Regions from separate parts of the Rhizobium sp. P1_E6 genome, predicted to be linked through region 2. Evidence: riboswitches for the same ligand, from Rfam matches in the RefSeq annotation. Region 2 holds a riboswitch; the other holds the start of a gene.

Region 1 (8,357 bases), on a different contig from region 2:
CTTCATGTCAAATTCCCCTTTTCTTATGCGATGAAAAATGGCGGCGCCGGTCAGGAGGCCAGTGCGCTTGCAAACATGGCTTCGACTTCCGCCTGGGCAGCGCGATAGTCGATCTTGAGAGTGCCGAGACGGGCCTTCCCCGCGGCAATACGCTTCTGTGCGGCTTCGGTCAGCGGGCGCGCGCCCTTGGCGGCGGCTTCGCTTTCCCTAACATCGCCATGGCTGTGCAGCGCGATGTCGAAACCGGCATCGAGAACCTGGGCGACGCGTTCCGGCAGGGTGCCCTGCAGCGACTCCATGAAGATGCAGTCGGAGATCAGCACGCCGTCATAGCCCATGTCGTTGCGGATCACGTCATGCATGATCGGCGAGATGGAGGCCGGAAGCTCCGCATCGTAAGCGGAGTAGACGACGTGGGCGACCATCGCCCAGGGCGTGTCCTTCAGCGCCACGAAGGGCTTGAAATCGGTGGCGACAAGCGTCTCGCGCGAGGCATCCACGACAGGACGCTCCTTGTGAGAATCGAGCGTCGCGCGGCCATGACCCGGAATGTGCTTCATAACAGGCATATTGCCGGTTTCGAGCAGACCATCCACCACTTCGCGGCCGAGCGCGGCGATGAAATCCGGATCCGAACCGAAGGAGCGGGCGCCGATGACAGCGCTCGTCGTCTCGAACACGAGGTCGAGAACGGGCGAGCAGCCGCTCGACAGGCCGAGTTCGCTCATCATCGCGCCCATGGCCTGGGTGGAAAGGCGCAGCGCCTGCTTGCCGAGCTCGAGATCATGGCGGGCAAGCTCGGCGAACTGGCCGAAGCTGCGGAAGAGCGGCCAGGGGCCGGCATCCATATGCTGCACGCGGCCACCTTCCTGGTCGGTGAAGACGGGCGCATCGTTGCGGCCCACGGCCTCGCGGAAACGGTCAATCAGGATCTTTGCCTGTTCCGGATCCCGCAGGTTGCGGCGGCCGACGAAGAGGCCGAGCGGATTGGTTTCACGGAAGAGGGCGAATTCGTCGTCCGAAAGCGTCGGATTGGGAAGGCCGACGAAGAGAGCGAGCGGGGTCGAGGACACTATTTAAAAACTCCGGTATCAGATGGTCATTTCGGCTGGCTTCGCAGCATGCCTTCGTAAATGCCCTTGTCGGGGGCGGGAATTTCGACCGCGCCTGCGGTCTTGACGTAGAAATCGACGGGGCCGGCATCGCCAATGAAGGCATAGGCATGGCCAAGCGTCTTCAGGTTTTGCAGGCAAGCGGAAAAGAGGGCGAGGCCGATGCCCTTGCCGCGCGCTGCGGGATCGACGCCGGTAGGGCCGAAGAAGCCGCGGGCGGTCGTGTCATAGCAGGCAACGCCGAGAAGCTTGCCGTTCTCGACGGCGACAAGACAGGCGACGGGCTGGCGGGAAAATGCGACGGCGACTTCACTCGCCCAGTTCTCGCTGAAATGCTCGCGCACCCAGCCGACGACGACGTGAAGTTCCGGCGGCAAAGCCGGACGGATTGTGATGCCGACGGCATCGGCTTTTTCTTTCAGTTCGGCGAGCTTCGTGGAATATAAGCTCACAAGCAGGTCTGACACCCGAATTCCTCCAGATATTCCGTTATTGCGGAATTTATCCCCTTTTAATGTCATAGCTTTGGATATCTGGGCGACCTTGTCAACAGGCTTTTTACCGGGCAGGCCTGGTTCAACGCAGGGTAGGCAAAAGAAAACGGCCCGGTTTGACCGGGCCGTCTGCAATCCTCGAATTGTGATCCGGCTCAGAGGCCGGCGTCTTTCCACAGGGCGTGGAAATGCTGCACAGGCCCATGGCCGGAACCAACCATCAATTCGCCTGCGGCAGCGACCGCTTGCGCAAGATAGGTCTTGGCAGTTGCCACGGCCATTTGCGGCAAAGCGCCCTTCGCGAGCTCGGCGGCAAGCGCGCTGGAAAGGGTACAGCCCGTGCCATGCGTGTTCTTCGTTGGCACGCGCTTGGCCTCGAACCAGTGAAGACCTGAAGCGGTCGATAACACGTCCGGGCTCTCGTCGCTGTCGAGATGCCCGCCCTTCACCAGCACGGCGGCGGGGCCGAGCGCACGCAGGCGCTCAGCCTGTGATGCCATCTGCTCGCGGTTTTCGGCAACCTCTTCGTGCAGCAGTGCGGCAGCTTCCGGCAGGTTGGGGGTGAGCAGCGTCGCAAGCGGCAGCAGATGCCGCGTCAGCGCATCGACGGCCTGCGGGTCGAGAAGTGCTGCTCCGCCTTTGGCGATCATGACGGGATCGACAACGATGGGGATGCCGCGATGCGGCGCAAGTGCCTCGGCAACCGCTTCGGCAATGCCGGCATTGGCGATCATGCCGATCTTGACCGCGTCGACGCGCACATCGGCAAAGACCGCCTTGATCTGCTGGGCGACGAAGTGCGGCGGCACGAGATGCACGCCGGTCACACCCTGCGTGTTCTGTGCCGTCAATGCCGTCAGCGCCGCCATGCCATAGACGCCGCGAGCGGAGAAGGCTTTGAGATCGGCCTGGATGCCGGCGCCACCGGAGGGATCGGAACCGGCGATGGATAGCACATTGCGGATCATCGGCTGACCTTTCGGATTTCCTCTGCGATGCGGAGTGTCGCGGCCATCGGATCCGGGGTGCCGCAGACCGCCGAGACGACGGCAAGCCCATCAGCACCTGCCGCAAAGACAGACGCGACATGCTCGCTCTTCAGGCCGCCAATCGCAACCGTTGGAACGGGCGCGACTTTCACCAGATTCGCCAGCCCGTCGAAACCGATCGGCTGCTTGTGGTCACTCTTGGTGGGTGTTGYAAAGACCGGTCCGATGCCGGCGTAATCGACGACAGCAGGGTCGATTGCCGCAGCCAGCGCCTCCGTCTCAACCGACAGGCCGAGAATCATGTTCGGACCGATTTTCGCGCGTGCGGCAGCAGGTCCCATATCGTCCTGGCCAATATGCAACCCGTCGGCGCCGATCGCGAGGGCAGCTTCCACATCGTCATTGATAACAAGCAAAGCGCCGGTACCCCTCAAAACGTCTCTCAGCGCAAGGCCGGTTTCCACCATCCGCGCCGTTCCGCCGTGTTTGTCGCGCAACTGCACAATGGTTGCACCGCCTACGACGGCAAGCCGCGCCGTCTCGATCATGCCGATGCCGGCGCAGAGATCCGGATCGAGGACCAGATAGAGGGAGAGATCGAAGCGTTTCATGCCGCGCTGATCCTGACCTTCGCATCCAATGCTGCACCATCGAGCGCGGCGAGCGCATCGAGGAAGCGCCAGGAGAAAGAGCCGGGTCCGCTCGCATTTTTCGCCGCCTCTTCGCCGGCAACCGCAAAGGTGGCAAGTGCTGCAACGGCAGCAGCGAAGGGGTCGCCGGGGATGGCGGCCGCGAAGGCGCCGGTCAGGCAGGTCAACGAGCAGCCGAGCGCGGTCACCTGCGGCATCAGCGACGAACCACCCTCGATGCGCAGCGCCTGTGCGCCATCAGTCACGAAATCCACGACACCGGTGACGGCGACGACTGCGCCATGCCGTTCGGCCAGCCGCTGCGCAGATGCTTCGGCCTGTTCTACCGGGTCACGGCTGTCGACGCCTTGGCCGCGGCTTTCGCCGCCGGCAAGTGCAATGATCTCGGAGGCATTGCCGCGGATGATCGTCGGGCGAAGGGCCAGGAGATCGGCAACCGCCTTGCGGCGGAAGGACGTTGCGTAATGGGCGACCGGATCGAGGACCCACGGCTTGCCGCCTCCATTCGCGGCCGTTGCCGCCGCATGCATGCCGTCGATCCATTGGGGGGAGAGCGTGCCGATGTTGACGGTCAAAGCCCCGGCAATCGCGGCAAATTCCCCCGCCTCCTCGGCCGCATGAACCATGGCAGGCGACGCGCCGGCCGCGAGCACCACATTGGCGGCGATGTTCATGGCGACATAATTGGTGATGCACTGCACGAGCGGCGGCTTGGCGCGCATCTCCGTCAACAGAGCTCCGGGTGTCTTGTTCTCCATAGTACCCCTTTCAGGCGGGGCAGGCGCGGGAACGATCATGCAATGAAGCAGACTGCGACCCGAGCGACTCCCTCCGCCGGCATTATCCGGTTCAGGTTCGAAGGGTGCTTCTCAGCCCGTTCTTGCAAACGGGCGCCCCTGTCTCTCAACGGTAATCTTTCTTGCAGAGAATGATGCCGATGTCACTGGCAAAATGACGGTTTTGCCAAAGAGGATCCTCGCTTGGTACCGCCGCGCCGGCTGGAGTCATCAGTCAAGCTGATGTCTGCTTCCAGCCGGTGCGGGAGCTTGCCAATCTCTTCGGTGGCCTCCTTGGAGACTCCGCCGTTTGAACGCTGACAAGCTCCGATCGATCAACGCAACGGTGTCGGAAGCAGGTTCACCGTAAAGTCCTGATACGAAACCGGCCGCAGGAACCTGTAGATCGCCAGCGTCCCGACCGAGGTCGATCTGCCATCGGCTGTTGCCGGGTAGGGGCCGCCATGCACCATGGCGGGCGATACCTCGACGCCGGTTCCGAAGCCGTTCACGAGCAGTCGTCCGGCAAGCATCTCCAGCCTGGGAACGAGGCGCTTTGCGTCCGGCTCGTCTTCGCTCGTGATGTGGAGGGCTACGGTCAGCTGGCCTTCCAGGCCGTCAAGCACCCGCTCGAGTTCGGCGAGATCGCGGCAGCGCACGATGAGCCCGGCGGCGCCGAAGACCTCGTCCTGAAGCTCGTGATGGGCGAGGAATGCCGCAGCCGTCGTCTCGAAGAGTGCAGCGGTACCTTCGAATTCGCTGCCCGGCTTGCCATTGGCAACGAGACGGACTTCGGGATGCTTTTCCAGCCGGGCGACGCCATTGCAGAATGCCTTGGCGATGGAGCCCGTCAGCATGGTCTGCGCGCCGACATCAGGCAGAAGCTCCCGCGTCTTGGCGATAAAAGTGTCCAGACCTTCACTGTCGACGGCGAGAATGAGGCCGGGATTGGTGCAGAATTGTCCGGCGCCCAGAACCAGCGAGCTGACAAAAGCCGTTGCAATCTCTGTCGCGCGGCTTTTCAGGGCATCGGGGAAGAAGATGACCGGGTTGATGCTGCTCATTTCGGCATAGACCGGGATCGGCTGCTTGCGCTCGGAAGAGATCTTCATCAGTGCCGTGCCGCCGCGGCGCGAGCCTGTGAAACCGACTGCTCGAATTCGGGCATCGGCGACGAGCTTCTGTCCGACCTCGAAGCCGGTGTCAAAGAGAAGCGCGAAGGTGCCCGCATGCAGCCCGGCCTTGGCGACGGCCCGCTGAACGGCGCGACCGACCAGTTCCGACGTGCCCGGATGCGCCGAATGCGCCTTGACGACGACGGGGCATCCTGCTGCGAGCGCAGAGGCCGTGTCACCGCCGGCCACCGAGAAGGCGAGCGGAAAGTTTGATGCGCCGAAAACCGCAACGGGGCCGAGGGGAACGTTGCGCAGGCGCAGATCGGGCTTCGGAACGGGCTTGCGGGAGGGATCCGCGCCGTCAAAACGAAGTTCCTGGAATCGGCCTTCGCGAACCTCTTTCGCAAACAGCCGAAGCTGTCCGATCGTGCGGCCGCGCTCACCCTCGATCCGTCCGCGTGGAAGTCCGGTTTCCGCCATTGCACGCACGATCAACTCATCGCCGATCGCCTCGATCTCGCTGGCGATTGTTTCAAGAAAATCGGCCCGCGTTTCCAGATCTGTTTCCCGGTAGGAGGCGAACGCCTCCCATGCAAACCTGGTTGCCTCCTCGACGTCTTCCGCGGTGGCGCCACCGAAAGAGACGGGCAGTGCCGCTCCGGTGGCCGCCTCGACGCCGTAGAGCTCCCCGCGAGTGCCGCGTTTCTCCGATCCCGCGACGAGCAGGCTTCCATTGATAGTCATGATGGATTTCCTTTCAAACAGACTCGGCAGCTATATAGGCGTTCGCTTTCTCATTTTCACGACATCTTTCCCCGATATCGCATCGAAGATGGAGGTTCCCGACAGAGACGTCGTCGTGTCGGCGAATGGGCCATAGGGACAACGCGCGCAAAAGCGGTTGCGTGTCGAAATGCCGCCCCTTTTTTACGTTCATCCTCTGGTGGAATTTATATCGAGGGGGTCACATGAAATACGCATCCACCATCTGTGCGGCGCTTACCGCAATACTGCTCTCCACAACCGCATTCGCGCAAACCGGGACTATCAAGTCTATCAGGCTGTCCTCAGGAGGCGTTGCCGAATATGTGCGCAGTCTTAATGTCGGGGACGACGGCAACGCTGTCGTCGATGTGCCGACAGACCAGATGGATGACTTTCTGAAGACCCTCGTTGTCTCGGGGCCGGCTCCCGTAAAGGGATTGTCGACCACCGGGCCGGGCATGGTCGATGAAACATTCAAGGTGCTGCCGATCAAACGGAAGGATCTGGATTCGGCTGCTGCTGTGCTGCGGGCTCTCAGAGGCGCGCCTGTCTCTGCGAACGGGGTGAAGGGTCGCATCGTCGGGGTAGAGCCCGCCACTGAAAAGCAGCGCGCGCGGCTGATCGTGATGCTTGACCGCGGCGCCTTCGACGTTGCCGAGATCGGTGGCGCCATGGCCTACAAACTCGATAATCCCAAAGATGCCGAGATGGTTGCTCGGGCAGTGGAACTGCTGTCGAGCGATGGAGTGCAGGGGACGCGTGCAGTCACCATTTCGCTCAATGGCAAGGCGTCGGCGGCCGTGGACATTTCCTATGTCGTCGCAGCCCCGCTCTGGAAGCCGTCCTATCGGATCATTGTCGACGCCAAGGGCAAAGCGCGGTTGCAAGCATGGGCAGTTCTGGAGAATGCCTCTGGCGAAGACTGGAAAGGGGTTTCAATATCTCTGACGTCAGGCAAGCCAGTGACGCTTCGCCAGAGGCTGTACGCCAGAACATGGCCATCACGCCCTGAGGCGGAGGCCGCATATCTTGACGTCGCGAGCGCCAAACGGGGGATGGTCGCGGGTGCGTTGCTGAACGAGCCCGCTGCGGAGGCTCCTGCTCCCGTTATTGCCGCTCCGGCCGCTACCATTGCTGCCGCCGCCGACGAGGGCGATGTGGTCGCAAACTTCGATCTTCCCGGCGCATACGACCTCAAGAACGGTGAGACGATTTCCGTGCCGATCCTCGATCGCGAGATCGGCGCGGAGTTCGTCGCTCTCTATCGCGATGGCGCCCAACATCCGGATGCGGCGCTGATGCTGACGAACGACACGGGTACCTCGCTGCCGCCGGCGGTCGCCGCGGTCTATGACGAAAAAGGGCGCTATGTTGGCGATGCGCGCATAGGCAACGTCAAGCCGGGCGGAGTTGAAAAGGCGACGTTTGCGGCTGATCAGAAGATCGAGCAGGAAATGGCCATCACCAACTCCAGTTCCTTCCGGACAGTTGTCGTCAAGGACGGTTATCTCGACGCAACATTGGAGCGTCGCGTGCGAAAGACCTTCACCGCCTGGGGCGCAGACACTGACAGGAAGTTCGTTGCGGAAGATCCAGGCATGCCAGGGTGGGAACTCGTTCTGTCCGAGGGGGTGGAGGAAACACCGCAGGGCGCGCGGGCGACTGTCGTGGTGCCCGCCGGAAAGAAGGTTTCGACTTCAATCGAATGGCGCATGGTAGAGAGCGAAACGCAGGCGATTGCCGATATCGACGACGCGGTGATCCTGCAATGGCTCGATGAGGGGCCGTCCCCGGAGATCGCCGAGAAGCTTCGCGGGCTCGTGACGGCGAGGACGGCCCAGAAGGAGGCGGAGAGAGATCTGTCGGCGGTGATGCAGGCGATCGAGGATGCAACTTCGGAATCCTCACGGATTTCAGGCATGCTTGCCTCCGTAGGCGACACACCGCTCAAGCAGCAGTTCCTTGAGGATCTGACGGAGCAGGAGAAGTCGATCAAAGAGCTGCGGGCGCAAAGGGACGAGGCACGGGCTCGGCTTGAAAAGCTTCGCAAGGAACTAGGGGAGGCGATAGCCCGTCTGTAGGCGGGCTCGCTGTGGACGCGGCGCCGTGCATTGACATTAGAGATCGACTTTCCCGTTCTCTTCGCCGTCCCAATATTGGGCGAAACGTGCAGTAACCTTGATAAGAATAAGTCCAGGCGTCTGCACGCCCTCGGGAAACCATCGTTCCAGTCCTTTGACCCAGTGGGTCTCGAACTGCGAGGTGTCCTCGATAAGCACGGCGTCGCCATCGATGGCTATGAATATACCCGGCTTTCCCAGCAGATGCGGCGGCGCCGTAAAGGTTAGCAACACCGCGGGGTCTTTCCGAATCTCGGATATTTTGTGCGTGTCCGCATAGGAGAAAAACCAGGAATCGCCGTCATATTCGACGTCGCCATTGTTACTCATCGGGCG
Region 2 (12,025 bases):
TCGGTCAGAAGCGTTCGACTGTCGCACAGTTCGTCAAGGTGCTCGAAGAGCGCGGCGCGCTGAAGTATTCGATCATCGTTGCCGCTACCGCTTCCGATCCGGCTCCGATGCAGTATCTGGCACCGTTTGCCGGCTGCGCCATGGGCGAATATTTCCGCGATAACGGCATGCACGCGCTGATCGGTTACGACGACCTGTCCAAGCAGGCCGTTTCCTACCGCCAGATGTCGCTGCTGCTGCGCCGCCCGCCGGGCCGCGAAGCCTATCCGGGCGACGTTTTCTACCTGCACTCGCGTCTCCTTGAGCGCGCTGCGAAGATGAACGACGACCAGGGCGCCGGCTCGCTGACTGCTCTTCCTGTTATCGAAACGCAGGGCAACGACGTGTCGGCCTTCATTCCGACCAACGTGATCTCGATCACCGACGGCCAGATCTTCCTTGAAACCGACCTGTTCTATCAGGGCATCCGCCCGGCCGTGAACGTCGGTCTGTCGGTTTCCCGCGTCGGTTCGGCGGCGCAGATCAAGGCGATGAAGCAGGTTGCCGGCTCGATCAAGGGCGAACTTGCCCAGTATCGCGAAATGGCTGCCTTCGCCCAGTTCGGTTCGGACCTTGACGCTGCAACGCAGCGCCTGCTGAACCGCGGTGCGCGCCTGACCGAACTTCTGAAGCAGCCGCAGTTCTCGCCGCTGAAGACGGAAGAGCAGGTTGCGGTGATTTTCGCTGGCGTTAACGGCTATCTCGACAAGCTGCCGGTCGCATCGGTCGGCAAGTTCGAGCAGGGCTTGCTTTCGTACCTGCGTTCGGAAGGCTCCGCCATCCTCGACGCGATCCGCACGGAAAAGGCAATCAGCGACGGCACCAGGAGCCAGCTCACGGCTGCTGTTGACAGCTTCGCCAAGTCTTTCTCGTAATCGGGCCCTAAGTTAGGACGGATAACGGATGCCTTCACTTAAGGATCTGAAGAACCGGATCGCCTCCGTCAAGGCGACGCAGAAGATCACCAAGGCGATGAAAATGGTCGCCGCGGCGAAGCTTCGGCGTGCGCAGGAGGCGGCCGAGGCCGCCAGGCCCTATTCGCAGCGCATGGGTGCGGTTCTGGCGAACATCGCCAAGGCCGTTACCGATGCAGACGGTGCGCCGGCGCTTATGACCGGCACCGGCAAGGACCAGGTCCATCTGCTCGTCGTCTGCACCGCGGAGCGCGGTCTTTGCGGTGGCTTCAACTCGCAGATCGCGCGTTTTGCGCGCGATCACGTCCGCAAGCTGACCGCTGAGGGCAAGACGGTAAAGATCTTCACCGTCGGCAAGAAGGGTTACGACATTCTGCGTCGCGAATACGCTTCGCTGATCATCGAGCGCAAGGAACTGCGCGATGTGAAGCGCGTCGGCTTCGAGAACGCAGACCAGATCGGCAAGCGCATCATCGAGATGTTCGAAGCCGGCGAATTCGACGTCTGCACGTTGTTCTATTCCGAGTTCAAGTCGGTCATCTCGCAGATTCCGACCGCACAGCAGCTCATTCCGGCCAAGGCCCCTGAGGTTGTCGCCGAGGACGCAGAACATGCTGGCGCTGTATACGAATACGAGCCGGATCCGGCGTCGATCCTCGACGATCTGATCCCGCGCAATATCTCTGTCCAGATCTTCCGTGCTCTCCTTGAGAACGTCGCGGGTGAAATGGGCGCCAAGATGAGCGCGATGGATAACGCGACGCGCAATGCTGGTGAGATGATCAATAAGCTGACGCTGAGCTACAACCGTCAGCGTCAGGCGCAGATCACCAAGGAACTCATTGAAATCATTTCGGGCGCGGAAGCGCTCTGAGGTTAGGAAAAGAGGGTCAGAAAATGGCTGAGGCAGCTACCCCCAAGACCGGCTCTGTCGGCAGAGTCACACAGGTTATCGGCGCCGTCGTTGACGTTGCTTTCGAAGGCGATCTGCCGAAGATCCTGAACGCGCTGGAAACGAGCAACAACGGCAACCGTCTGGTTCTCGAAGTTGCCCAGCACCTCGGCGAAAACGAAGTTCGTACCATTGCGATGGACTCGTCCGAAGGTCTCGTCCGCGGCCAGGTAGTCACCGATACCGGTGCTCCGATCATGGTTCCGGTGGGTAACGAGACGCTCGGCCGCATCATGAACGTCATCGGCGAGCCGGTCGACGAAGCTGGTCCGCTGGTTACCGCACACAAGCGTTCCATCCACCAGGACGCACCGGCCTATGTGGAGCAGTCCACGGAAGCACAGATCCTCGTCACCGGCATCAAGGTCGTCGATCTTCTCGCGCCTTACGCACGCGGCGGCAAGATCGGCCTCTTTGGCGGCGCAGGCGTCGGCAAGACCGTTCTGATCATGGAACTGATCAACAACGTCGCCAAGGCGCATGGTGGTTACTCGGTTTTCGCAGGTGTCGGTGAACGTACCCGCGAGGGCAACGACCTCTACCACGAAATGATCGAATCGAACGTCAACAAGCATGGCGGCGGCGAAGGCTCCAAGGCTGCGCTGGTTTATGGCCAGATGAACGAACCGCCGGGCGCCCGCGCTCGCGTCGCTCTGACTGGTCTGACGGTTGCCGAACACTTCCGCGACCAGGGTCAGGACGTTCTGTTCTTCGTCGACAATATCTTCCGCTTCACGCAGGCAGGTTCGGAAGTGTCGGCTCTGCTCGGCCGTATTCCTTCGGCCGTCGGCTATCAGCCGACGCTTGCAACGGACATGGGTCAGATGCAGGAACGCATCACCACGACGACGACCGGCTCGATCACCTCGGTTCAGGCCATTTACGTTCCGGCCGACGACTTGACCGACCCGGCACCGGCAACCTCGTTCGCCCACTTGGACGCAACGACGGTTCTGTCGCGTTCTATCGCCGAAAAGGGCATCTACCCGGCTGTCGACCCGCTCGACTCCACCTCGCGCATGCTCGATCCGCTGGTCGTCGGCGACGAACATTACGAAATTGCCCGTAAGGTTCAGTCGACCCTCCAGCGCTACAAGGCCCTGCAGGACATCATCGCCATCCTGGGCATGGACGAACTGTCCGAAGAGGACAAGATCGCTGTTGCCCGCGCCCGCAAGATTGAACGCTTCCTGTCGCAGCCGTTCTTCGTTGCCGAAGTCTTCACCGGCTCGCCGGGCAAGCTCGTTGCTCTCGAAGACACGATCAAGGGCTTCAAGGGTCTCGTCAACGGCGAGTATGACCACCTGCCGGAGGCTGCCTTCTACATGGTTGGCTCGATCGATGAAGCTGTCGAGAAAGCCAAGAAGCTCGCAGCTGCCTGATGAGCGATGCTCAGGACGAGATATTCTGCTGCGACTCCCTCAAAGGGGTCGTGGCGGAACTCCCTGAACCTGCAGTGCCGACCATATACCGTGCCGATAACGGCGTGACGATGATGGTGGTGGGGTTGGCGCAGACCGAGGAAGGCCTCGGATATCTCGACCAAGCGATAATGCACTGCCCGTTCTGCGGGACCAAATTGCAAGATGCGAAAGCCATAGCCGAGAAGGTAAGTCACTGATGGCTGACAATTTCAACTTTGAGCTCGTTTCGCCGGAGCGTCTGCTGTTGTCGGAAATGGTGACCGAGGTCGTCATTCCTGCGACCGAAGGCGAGATGACGGTCATGGCCAATCATGCTCCGACGATGACGACCATCAAGCCGGGCATCGTGAGCGTACGTTCCGCTTCCGGCTCCAAGCAGGACTACGTCGTGTTTGGCGGTTTTGCCGACATCCTGCCGACCGGCTGCACGCTGCTTGCCGAGTCTGCTGTTCGCGTCGAAGAACTCAACAAGGACGAACTGACCCGCCGTATCGAAGCTGCGAAGAAAGAGCTCGAAGATACCGAGCATCACGAGCATAAGTCCAAGCTCGAGCACTTCATCATGGAACTGACCCACCTGCGTGGCGTCGTCCAGCAGGACTGATCGGCTCAGTCAAAGACTGACAGAGTGAGAAAAACGGCCTTTCAAGGCCGCTTTTTCTTTGGCAAGCCGCACCCTGCGGCAGGCGCAGCGCCGTTCATCATACGTCATCGTTTGCAGGGGTAGCCGCATAGAAGTGCCGAGCGACACCCTGGAAGGCTTCTTTGATGCCAGTCCGGCTTTATTCATCGCTGCGAAGGCTGCGGGTATCATACCGGACATTGAAACGAAAAGAGGTGGCTTTCGCCGCACGTCCTGGAAGTCACTTGAAGTGGCTTTTCAGAAGCCGGTGCCACCGCGCAGTTCGGACAGCAGTGTGCCGAACAGGATCTTCATATCCAGCCAGAGGCTGAAATTTCTGATGTAATAGATATCGCTGGCGATGCGGGCGCGTGCCTTTGTCGGGCGCTCTGTCGGGCCGCGCCAGCCGCGCGTCTGGGCAAGGCCGGTAATGCCCGGCCGCATCAGATGGCGGTAATGATATTCGGGCACCAGCTCTTCGTAGAGCATGCCGGCTGCGCGCATGTTGATGGCATGGCATCGGGGCCCGACGAGCGACATATCGCCCTTGATAACGTTGAGAAGCTGGGGAAGCTCGTCGATATTGGTCTTGCGCAGGAAGGCGCCGATCCGCGTTACGCGCCGATCGCCCTTGACGGTCTGTTCGATGCCGGTCGGATCGCAGAGGTCCGTCCGCATGGAGCGGAACTTGTAGACGGTGATCTTGCTGCCCTTCAGGCCCCAGCGAATCTGCCGGAAAAATATCGGTCCGCCGTCATCGATCACGATGAGAAGCGCAATGGTCAGAAGAACCGGAAACAGGATGACTAGGGCGCTGGTTGCCCCGAAAATGTCGAAAGCTCTTTTCAAACCAAGCTGAAGCCGGTTTCGCCCATCCAACGAGACAAAGCTGTCGGGCTGGCGAATATTGGAATTCGCTGCCTCTAGAGCCTTCATCTTCACTGTTTTTGCAGAGAAAACCGTCTCTTGAAGCTTGTTTGAAGTAAACACGTTCATTAAGCAACGTCCGTGGGAATACTCTCATATTGCATCGCGCCGGCACAAATACATGGACAGGATCGATTTGTCACCCGCTTGCTTAATGTTTTCGTAACCCTAACGGGGCCAAATTTGGGAGTATTTCGAAATATGTCCCGGATATTTTGGCTGGCTTCGAATTAACTATATTGCGTTAATGGCTGAATTCTTGCGCGTTATGCGTGCGGCGCGTCGTATTGCCGGCCGCTCGAGAAGGAAATAGCTGAGGCTTGCTATAGGAAAAATGATCACCGTCGCAAAGGTGCAGCCGATAAACCAATCCCGTAACGGATCGTCTTTCCCGATCCCGAATATGGCCGGAGAGATCGTCTGCATCGAAGTCAGCACGATGTCCTGCCAGATATAGATGCCGAAGGAGATGGTTGCAGCAAAACGCATGAAGGCATTGTCCAGCAGTGCCGCAAGCAGCACGGAGCGTGAGAGCGACACAAGGGCGACAGCGATCAGAACCGGAAAAAGCGGAAAGGCATAGGGGATTCCGAGCCATCCATAGGCTTCCCAAGGTCCGCCTGTCGAAAGCGGTAGCTGGAAGCCGGCTGCAACAAGGCAGGCAAATGCAATAATGTCGAACCAGATCCGACGCTTTCGCGCCAGCAGGATCTGAATGCCGGCTGCGAGTGAACCGAGTGCGAAAACGGCGAAGAAGCCGATTGGATTGTAGTTGGGCATCCACTCCTTCGCGCCGCCATGCATGCCATACTGCCAGCCACGGTCAATCTCATTGGGAGGGGCAAGCGCACGGAAGGTTTCATGGCCGATCAGTGCTGCGACAATGATGCCGAGCCAGGCAAGGCGCGTCACGAGCGGCGATCGGCGTTTTTCCGGGATGGCGAAAAGCCAGAGGAAGCCAAGCGGCAGCAGCACATAGCTCGTCGCTTCGAAGGATATGGACCAGAGCGGGCCGTTCCCTTCGACAGGAAAGAAGGTGCGCCAGTGCCATTGGCTCATGAAGAAGAGACCGCTGGCATAGCGCATAAGGAGTTCCGGTGTCAGCGCAAATTCAAGCAGCGTGAAGCTCAGGATGAAGCCCGCGGTCAAAGCCACCCAATAGCCGGGTACGATGCGGGTCGCGCGACGCAGTGCATAGATGCGCAGGTCGGGCATGGCACCACCGGCGTCAAGGGCGCGCCAGAACGGCAAGGCCAGCAGGAATCCGCTGAGAATGAAGAAGATGGCGACGCCGAAATTGCCGAAGCGCAAGGCAGTCAGCGTCGGCCGCGATCCTTCGCCGAGTTTGGTGAGGTCGATGCGCAAAATGAGATGATGGATGAGGACGAGCAAGCAGGCGGCTGCGCGCAAGAAATCCGCCCCGGCCACCCGGTTCTGCTGCTGCATGTCACTCCCTCGCTCCTTGCGGGACCTTGCAGCGGAAAGCTGCTGCCCGCAAGGGCGGCTCGCCTCAGCCGAGGAGATCGTTGGTGTAGTAGGCGGAAAAGTCGGGTTTTTCCTTCAGTGCCGTACCGTTGGCATCGAGGAGGATGCCATGATCGAACAGGAAGGTGCCGATCGCTTCCGCCTTGGCCGGATCGATGGTGCCGATCGCGCCGTTTTCGCCCTTAAGGAAATGCCCCTCGACAAGGGCCTTCTGCGATGCCTTGACAAGGTCGGTGTTAAGCAGTGCGCCATTGCTGCCGGCAATCAGGAGATCGCAGGCTTCGTCCGGGTTCTCGACCGAATAGGCGTAACCCTTCAGCGTCGCCTGGACGAATGCGCGGGCGTTTTTCGGATTGGCCGCAAGATAGGCATCGCTCGAAGCGATCGCGGTCGTCTGCTCGTCGGGAATGCCGTAATCGCTATAACGCCAGCGGCCGACCTGCCGGTTCTCGAGTTGGGCGGCAATGCCCTCCCAGGTGTAGATTTCCAGCGTGAAATCCACGGCGCCATTGTCGAGTGCCTCATAGGCCGAGGTGCCGAGGGTAACGTTCTGGATTGTGCCCTTGCCGCCGTCGTTGCGGATCATCGAGGAGACGAGCGCTTCCTCCCATGCGCCGCCGAAGCCGCCATAGGTCTTGCCGTCCAAATCCCGGGGGCTCTTGATGTCGTCGCGGCCGCCCTTGAAGATCAATCTGCCGGTTTCCGTCTGCACCACGGCGTAGACAAGTTTCACATCCGCACCGGCGGCGCGCTGGGTGAAAGTCTCGATCTCTCCGCAGATACCGAAATCGGCGACACCGTTTGCGACCAGCGTGCCGGCGCTGGTATCGGCATAAGGCAGGATTTCGACGTTGAGGCCGGCAGCCTCATAGAAACCCTTCGCCTTGGCGACATAGATGCCGATGTGATTGGTGTTCGGTGTCCAGTCGAGTGCGACGCGCGCTTTGGCGGTGGATTGGGCGAAGGCGGTGCGGCCGGCAAGGCTTGCGGCCATGGCGGCAAAAAGGGTCTGTCGGCGGGTGAGAAGCATCAGGACCTCCTCAGGTTCTTTGCGGATGCAGCAGTGTTTGAAGAATTTCGGTTTCGATCGCTTGAGCAGTCGGGGAACCAAGGTCGGCAAGCGTACGCGGCCTCGCGAGTGGTACCTCGAATTCCCTGACTACCGTTGCGGGGCGAGCGGAAAGCACATAGATGCGGTCGGACAGGAAGACGGCTTCCCGCACATCGTGGGTAATCAGAAGGGCTGTCCAGCGGTGATCCGTCCACATACCCTGCAGCCATTCCTGCATCTGCGTGCGGGTCAGTGCGTCGAGTGCGCCGAAGGGCTCGTCGAGCAGTAGCATGTCCTGGCGCTGGATCACGGTGCGCAGCAGGGCGGCGCGCTGGCGCATGCCCCCTGAAAGAGCTGCGGGGTAGTGGTTTTCGAAGCCGGCAAGGCCGAAGCGCTCAAAGAGGGGGGCGGCTGCGGCGCGCGCTTGGCTGCGGCGCATACCATGTACTTCGAGGCCGAGGATTGCATTGTCGATGACGCTTCGCCACGGCATCAACGCATCGCGCTGGGGCATGAAGGCGAAGGCGTGAGCGGCTTGCGCGAGCGGGGTGCCGTCGAAGAAAATGTCACCATTATCGGCTTGAAGCGCCTGCGTCAGCAGCCTGAGGATCGTCGACTTGCCGGAACCCGAGGGGCCGACGATCGAGACGAATTCGCCTCTGGCGATATGGAGAGAAATATCCTTCAGCACTTCCATGCCATCGAAGGACTTCGAGATGTTCTTCAGCTGCAGCATACCGCTCATCGGCGTTTCTCCGCCGAGGATTGCCAAGGCATGACGAGATGCTGGATCGCCAGCGCAAGGCCGAAGAGGCAAAGTGTCAGAAGGGCGCTGACGACAACGGCGGCGAGCACGAGATCGGGGCGGAAATTGTTCTTGGCATTGAGAATGTAGATCCCAAGGCCACGGGCAGCGCCTGCATATTCGGCGAAGATCGCACCGACGACCGCATAGGTGATCGATATGCGAAGGCCGGCAAAGAAGAAGGGCATGGCGGAGGGAAGCCGTGCCAGGCGGAAGATGCGCCAGCGGCTTGCCTTCATGGAACTCAGAAGCTCGGCGATATCCCCGTCTGTCGATTCATAGCCCTGCAACAGGGCGACCAGCAGCGGAAAGAAGGTGACGAGGGCAACGAGCAGGAGTTTCGGCAGCAGCCCGAAGCCGAACCACAGCACGACCAAAGGCGCGATTGCCACCAGCGGCAGTGTCTGGCTGACGATGAAGAGCGGCAGCAGCGCGCGGCGCATGAAGGGCACGAAATCCATCAGCACGGACGAGGCGAAGGCGAAGACCAGCGACAGGGCAAAACCGCCGAGTGTTGCGCTGAGCGTCGGCCAGGTATTGTCGAGCAGGGCCTGCCTGTTCACCCAGCCCTGCGTGAGTATGCGCGAAGGCGAGGGAAGAATGGAGGGTTTGATGCCGGAGAAGTCGACATAGAGCTCCCAAACAGCCAGGAAGGCGGCCACAGCAAGAATGGCGGGCAAGGCCCGCCTCAGCGGCGCAAATGTCGAATCCGGTTTCGCTAGGGTCATTGCCGTCAGGCGTCTCAGGCTTTGCTCGGGCTGTTCGCGGAGACCGTGATATCCAGCGTTACATGGCCTTCGGGATCGCCGAAGCGATAGAAAGCTTCATGGATGGTCGCGAAGATCGCGCCGGCATCGCCGCGCAGCTTGGTGCAGAAATTCTTGGAGCGGTCGAATGTGCCCGAGCGCTTCAGAAAATCGATGCAGCCATAGATCTCGTCCATATGGGTGCCCGTTCCCATAACGTACAGAGAAAATTGGGCGGCCGTTGGCTGGCCGGTTTCTGTGGTGTCCTTGACCGCCGCAATCGCGGCTTCCACTCGCTCGGCGAGCGGCTCGGATCGGCTGGAAGACAGGCCGGCGCCACAGATCGCATCATCCGGTTCGCCGGGGCAGCCCCGCGAGATTGCGGCGGACAATACGCAATGCTCGCCGCTTGCGGCAGCAGAGACGAAGAGGTCGCGCATGGCGGCAAACAGCACGTCGGGCGGGCCGACCATCAGTGTGGAAATATCGTCGGTTTCGATGCGAAGACGATCACGATAGGGATCGAGAGCCTTGATCGCTTCAAGGATGATGCCGACGAAATTGCCGGACATCGGATATAGAGACACTTGTGCGCCGGAAAACATTTGGACCTCGCTCCGCTGGCATTACCCAGATCAGCTTTGAAGGGTCCGGAGGCATGCGCCTCACATCTCAGCCCCGGCAATTCGGAGCTCCCCCGTGAAATTGTGGCGGAAGCTAGCACCGGGCCTGCGATACCGCAACCGTAAAATTCCTATCCGGCTACACGGTCGGAAAGGGCGATGGCAGTTCGGACGCAGCTGTCAAGTGTCAGGGGAGGGGAACACCCGGACGGAGGTCCTGTCCGGGTGCCCAGCCGGTTCCGTACCTGCCAGAAACGGAATCGGATATCGTTGTCTCAGGCGGCGATGCCGGCATAAGGAGTGTCGCTGCGGGCAGCGATCAGCGCCTCAGTCCACCATTGCAACAGGGCCATCATTCGGGAAAGCCGGCGCAACGCATCCTCTGGATCCTGCAGCCGGCCTTCATTGTCGAAACGGCGCCAGGGGGAACTGAAGCTGACGGCATCGCAGATCGTGACTGCGTGAAGCTCCGCAAAGACGAGGCGGAGCTGTTCGACCGCGCGCAATCCGGCGGAGACGCCGCCATAGCAGATGAAAGCGATCGGCTTGCCGTGCCAGGGCTCAGCGAAGAGATCGATGAGGAATTTCAGGGAAGCGGTGAAGCTGTGGTTATATTCCGGTGTGACGAGGATGAAGCCATCGGCCTGATGGAGTCTGTCAGCAAGCCGTCTTGCCTCCGGATGATGTGGTACATGCTCTCGCGGCAATGAAAATGCCAGCGGATCGATAATGTCGATCTCGAATTGCGGAAAGCGGGCCAGCTCTCTTTCGAGCCATTTCACCACCCTGTCGCAGATGCGTCCCTCACGCGTGCTGCCGTAGATGACGGCAAGCCTCATGGGTTTCTGCATGCATTGCTCCTTCTCGTGTCGGCTTTACGGCCTCTGGAGCGCAGTCTATAAAACCTCAACTAACATTGAGGTCAATAGGCCATGCAGCAGAATTCGGCATTCTCCCTGAGCAGGCTCCTGACGGTGGGCGAGGTGGCAGAGCGAAGCGGACTTGCTGTCTCTGCCCTGCATTTCTACGAGACGAAGGGGCTGATCTCCAGCATCCGCACCCGCGGCAACCAGCGCCGCTACGGCCGCGACGTTCTTAGGCGTCTCGGCATCATCAAGGTGGCGCAACGCGTCGGCATCCCGCTTGCCGAAATTCAGACTGCCTTCGAAACGCTGCCGCAGAGTCGTACGCCGACAGTCGAGGACTGGCAGCGGCTGTCGGCGCTCTGGAAAGATGATCTCGATGCTCGTATCAAGCGACTGAGCCTGCTGCGTGATCATCTGACGAGTTGCATCGGCTGCGGTTGCCTCTCTATCGACGCCTGTCCACTGCGCAATCCCTTCGACGTTCTCGGTAAGGAAGGCGCCGGCGCGCGGCTTCTGGACCTGGGTGCTTAGACCTTCGGGCTTTCTTTTAGCTGATGGCCGCATATGTTAGGCCCTGATAGCGCAAGCGGCGGGGCCGGTCCCGCAAGGAGGAGGGCTTCGTGTTTCATCCCAAACTGTTCGAGAACCGCAATGTCGTCGTCACGGGGGCTGGTCGGGGTATCGGCCTGGAAATTGCCCGCCAGTTTCTGGATTGCGGTGCGCGCGTACTCGTCCACACAGGTCGTGATGGAGAACGCGAACTGCCGGATTTTCTTCTGACGGCCGAATCGGAGCGCCGCGCCCTGCTGTTGCCGGCGGATTTCCTGCATCCGGGCGGGGCGGCGAAGTTTGCGGCGGAAGCGCTCGAGTTCTTCGACGCCGTGCATGTGCTGGTCAACAATGCCGGCACCATGCATGGCCGCTTTCCGGCCGGAGAGCTCACCGATGCCGATTACGAGACCATCGTGAGACTCAACCAGACGTCGGTGGTGGAGTTGACGCGGGCGCTGCTTCCCGCGTTGCGGGCGGCGCAGGGCGCCGCCATCGTCAATACGGTTTCGATTTCGGCGCTGACGGGCGGAAGTCCTGGTTCTGCAATCTATTCCGCATCGAAGGCTTTCGTTGCGACCTATTCGAAGGCGCTGGCGCGGGAACTCGCGCCTGACGCTATAAGAGTCAATTGTGTCTCACCCGGCACGATCGAAACCGATTTCCATGCACGCTATTCATCTCGCGAGAAACTGGAGCAGGCCCGGAAGTCTATTCCGCTGCAACGGCTCGGAACAGCAGAAGATTGCGCGCCTGCCTATCTCTTCCTGGCTGCCCCGTCGCTCTCCGGCTACATCACCGGTCAAGTTCTAGAGATCAATGGCGGCCAGCTTATTTGCTGATTTGCTTGGACTTTTTTTGGTATTTCGCCACATTTGACCAATTCGCTTCTGCGAATATGATAGTGTACTGATCTACCTTATTACCTCCTTCCGATAAGCAAATGCCATTGCCTAAACCGAAGCCGGGCATGACCGGCCAGGACTTGCAGAAGCTTGCTGACAAAGCCCACGAGGCAAGCG

The links. A riboswitch is a leader RNA that binds a small molecule or an ion and turns the genes downstream of it on or off. The one in region 2 is predicted to bind thiamine pyrophosphate.
Region 1: it holds a riboswitch for thiamine pyrophosphate, as region 2 does, so the genes downstream of both, thiM (hydroxyethylthiazole kinase) here and AC1D35_RS13710 (YkoF family thiamine/hydroxymethylpyrimidine-binding protein) in region 2, are expected to answer to the same signal.

What each region holds. Positions count from the first base shown of each region.
Region 1 is NZ_JBFUBG010000022.1:31,766-40,122, reverse strand. Features, by position in the region: gene AC1D35_RS14030 (ABC transporter substrate-binding protein) at 1-6, opposite strand, end outside; gene AC1D35_RS14025 (glycoside hydrolase family 3 N-terminal domain-containing protein) at 51-1,073, opposite strand; gene AC1D35_RS14020 (GNAT family N-acetyltransferase) at 1,100-1,579, opposite strand; gene thiD (bifunctional hydroxymethylpyrimidine kinase/phosphomethylpyrimidine kinase) at 1,762-2,574, opposite strand; gene thiE (thiamine phosphate synthase) at 2,571-3,206, opposite strand; gene thiM (hydroxyethylthiazole kinase) at 3,203-4,003, opposite strand; TPP riboswitch at 4,055-4,153, opposite strand; gene AC1D35_RS14000 (aldehyde dehydrogenase (NADP(+))) at 4,357-5,880, opposite strand; gene AC1D35_RS13995 (DUF4139 domain-containing protein) at 6,105-7,982, shown strand; gene AC1D35_RS13990 (pyridoxamine 5'-phosphate oxidase family protein) at 8,019-8,357, opposite strand, start outside.
Region 2 is NZ_JBFUBG010000021.1:129,760-141,784, reverse strand. Features, by position in the region: gene atpA (F0F1 ATP synthase subunit alpha) at 1-914, shown strand, start outside; gene AC1D35_RS13755 (F0F1 ATP synthase subunit gamma) at 943-1,827, shown strand; gene atpD (F0F1 ATP synthase subunit beta) at 1,851-3,287, shown strand; gene AC1D35_RS13745 (hypothetical protein) at 3,287-3,526, shown strand; gene AC1D35_RS13740 (F0F1 ATP synthase subunit epsilon) at 3,526-3,933, shown strand; gene AC1D35_RS13735 (sugar transferase) at 4,210-4,947, opposite strand; gene AC1D35_RS13730 (acyltransferase family protein) at 5,113-6,324, opposite strand; gene AC1D35_RS13725 (ABC transporter substrate-binding protein) at 6,389-7,396, opposite strand; gene AC1D35_RS13720 (ABC transporter ATP-binding protein) at 7,404-8,159, opposite strand; gene AC1D35_RS13715 (ABC transporter permease) at 8,156-8,947, opposite strand; gene AC1D35_RS13710 (YkoF family thiamine/hydroxymethylpyrimidine-binding protein) at 8,962-9,570, opposite strand; TPP riboswitch at 9,561-9,674, opposite strand; gene AC1D35_RS13705 (NAD(P)H-dependent oxidoreductase) at 9,864-10,439, opposite strand; gene soxR (redox-sensitive transcriptional activator SoxR) at 10,521-10,985, shown strand; gene AC1D35_RS13695 (SDR family oxidoreductase) at 11,075-11,845, shown strand; gene AC1D35_RS13690 (metalloregulator ArsR/SmtB family transcription factor) at 11,947-12,025, shown strand, end outside.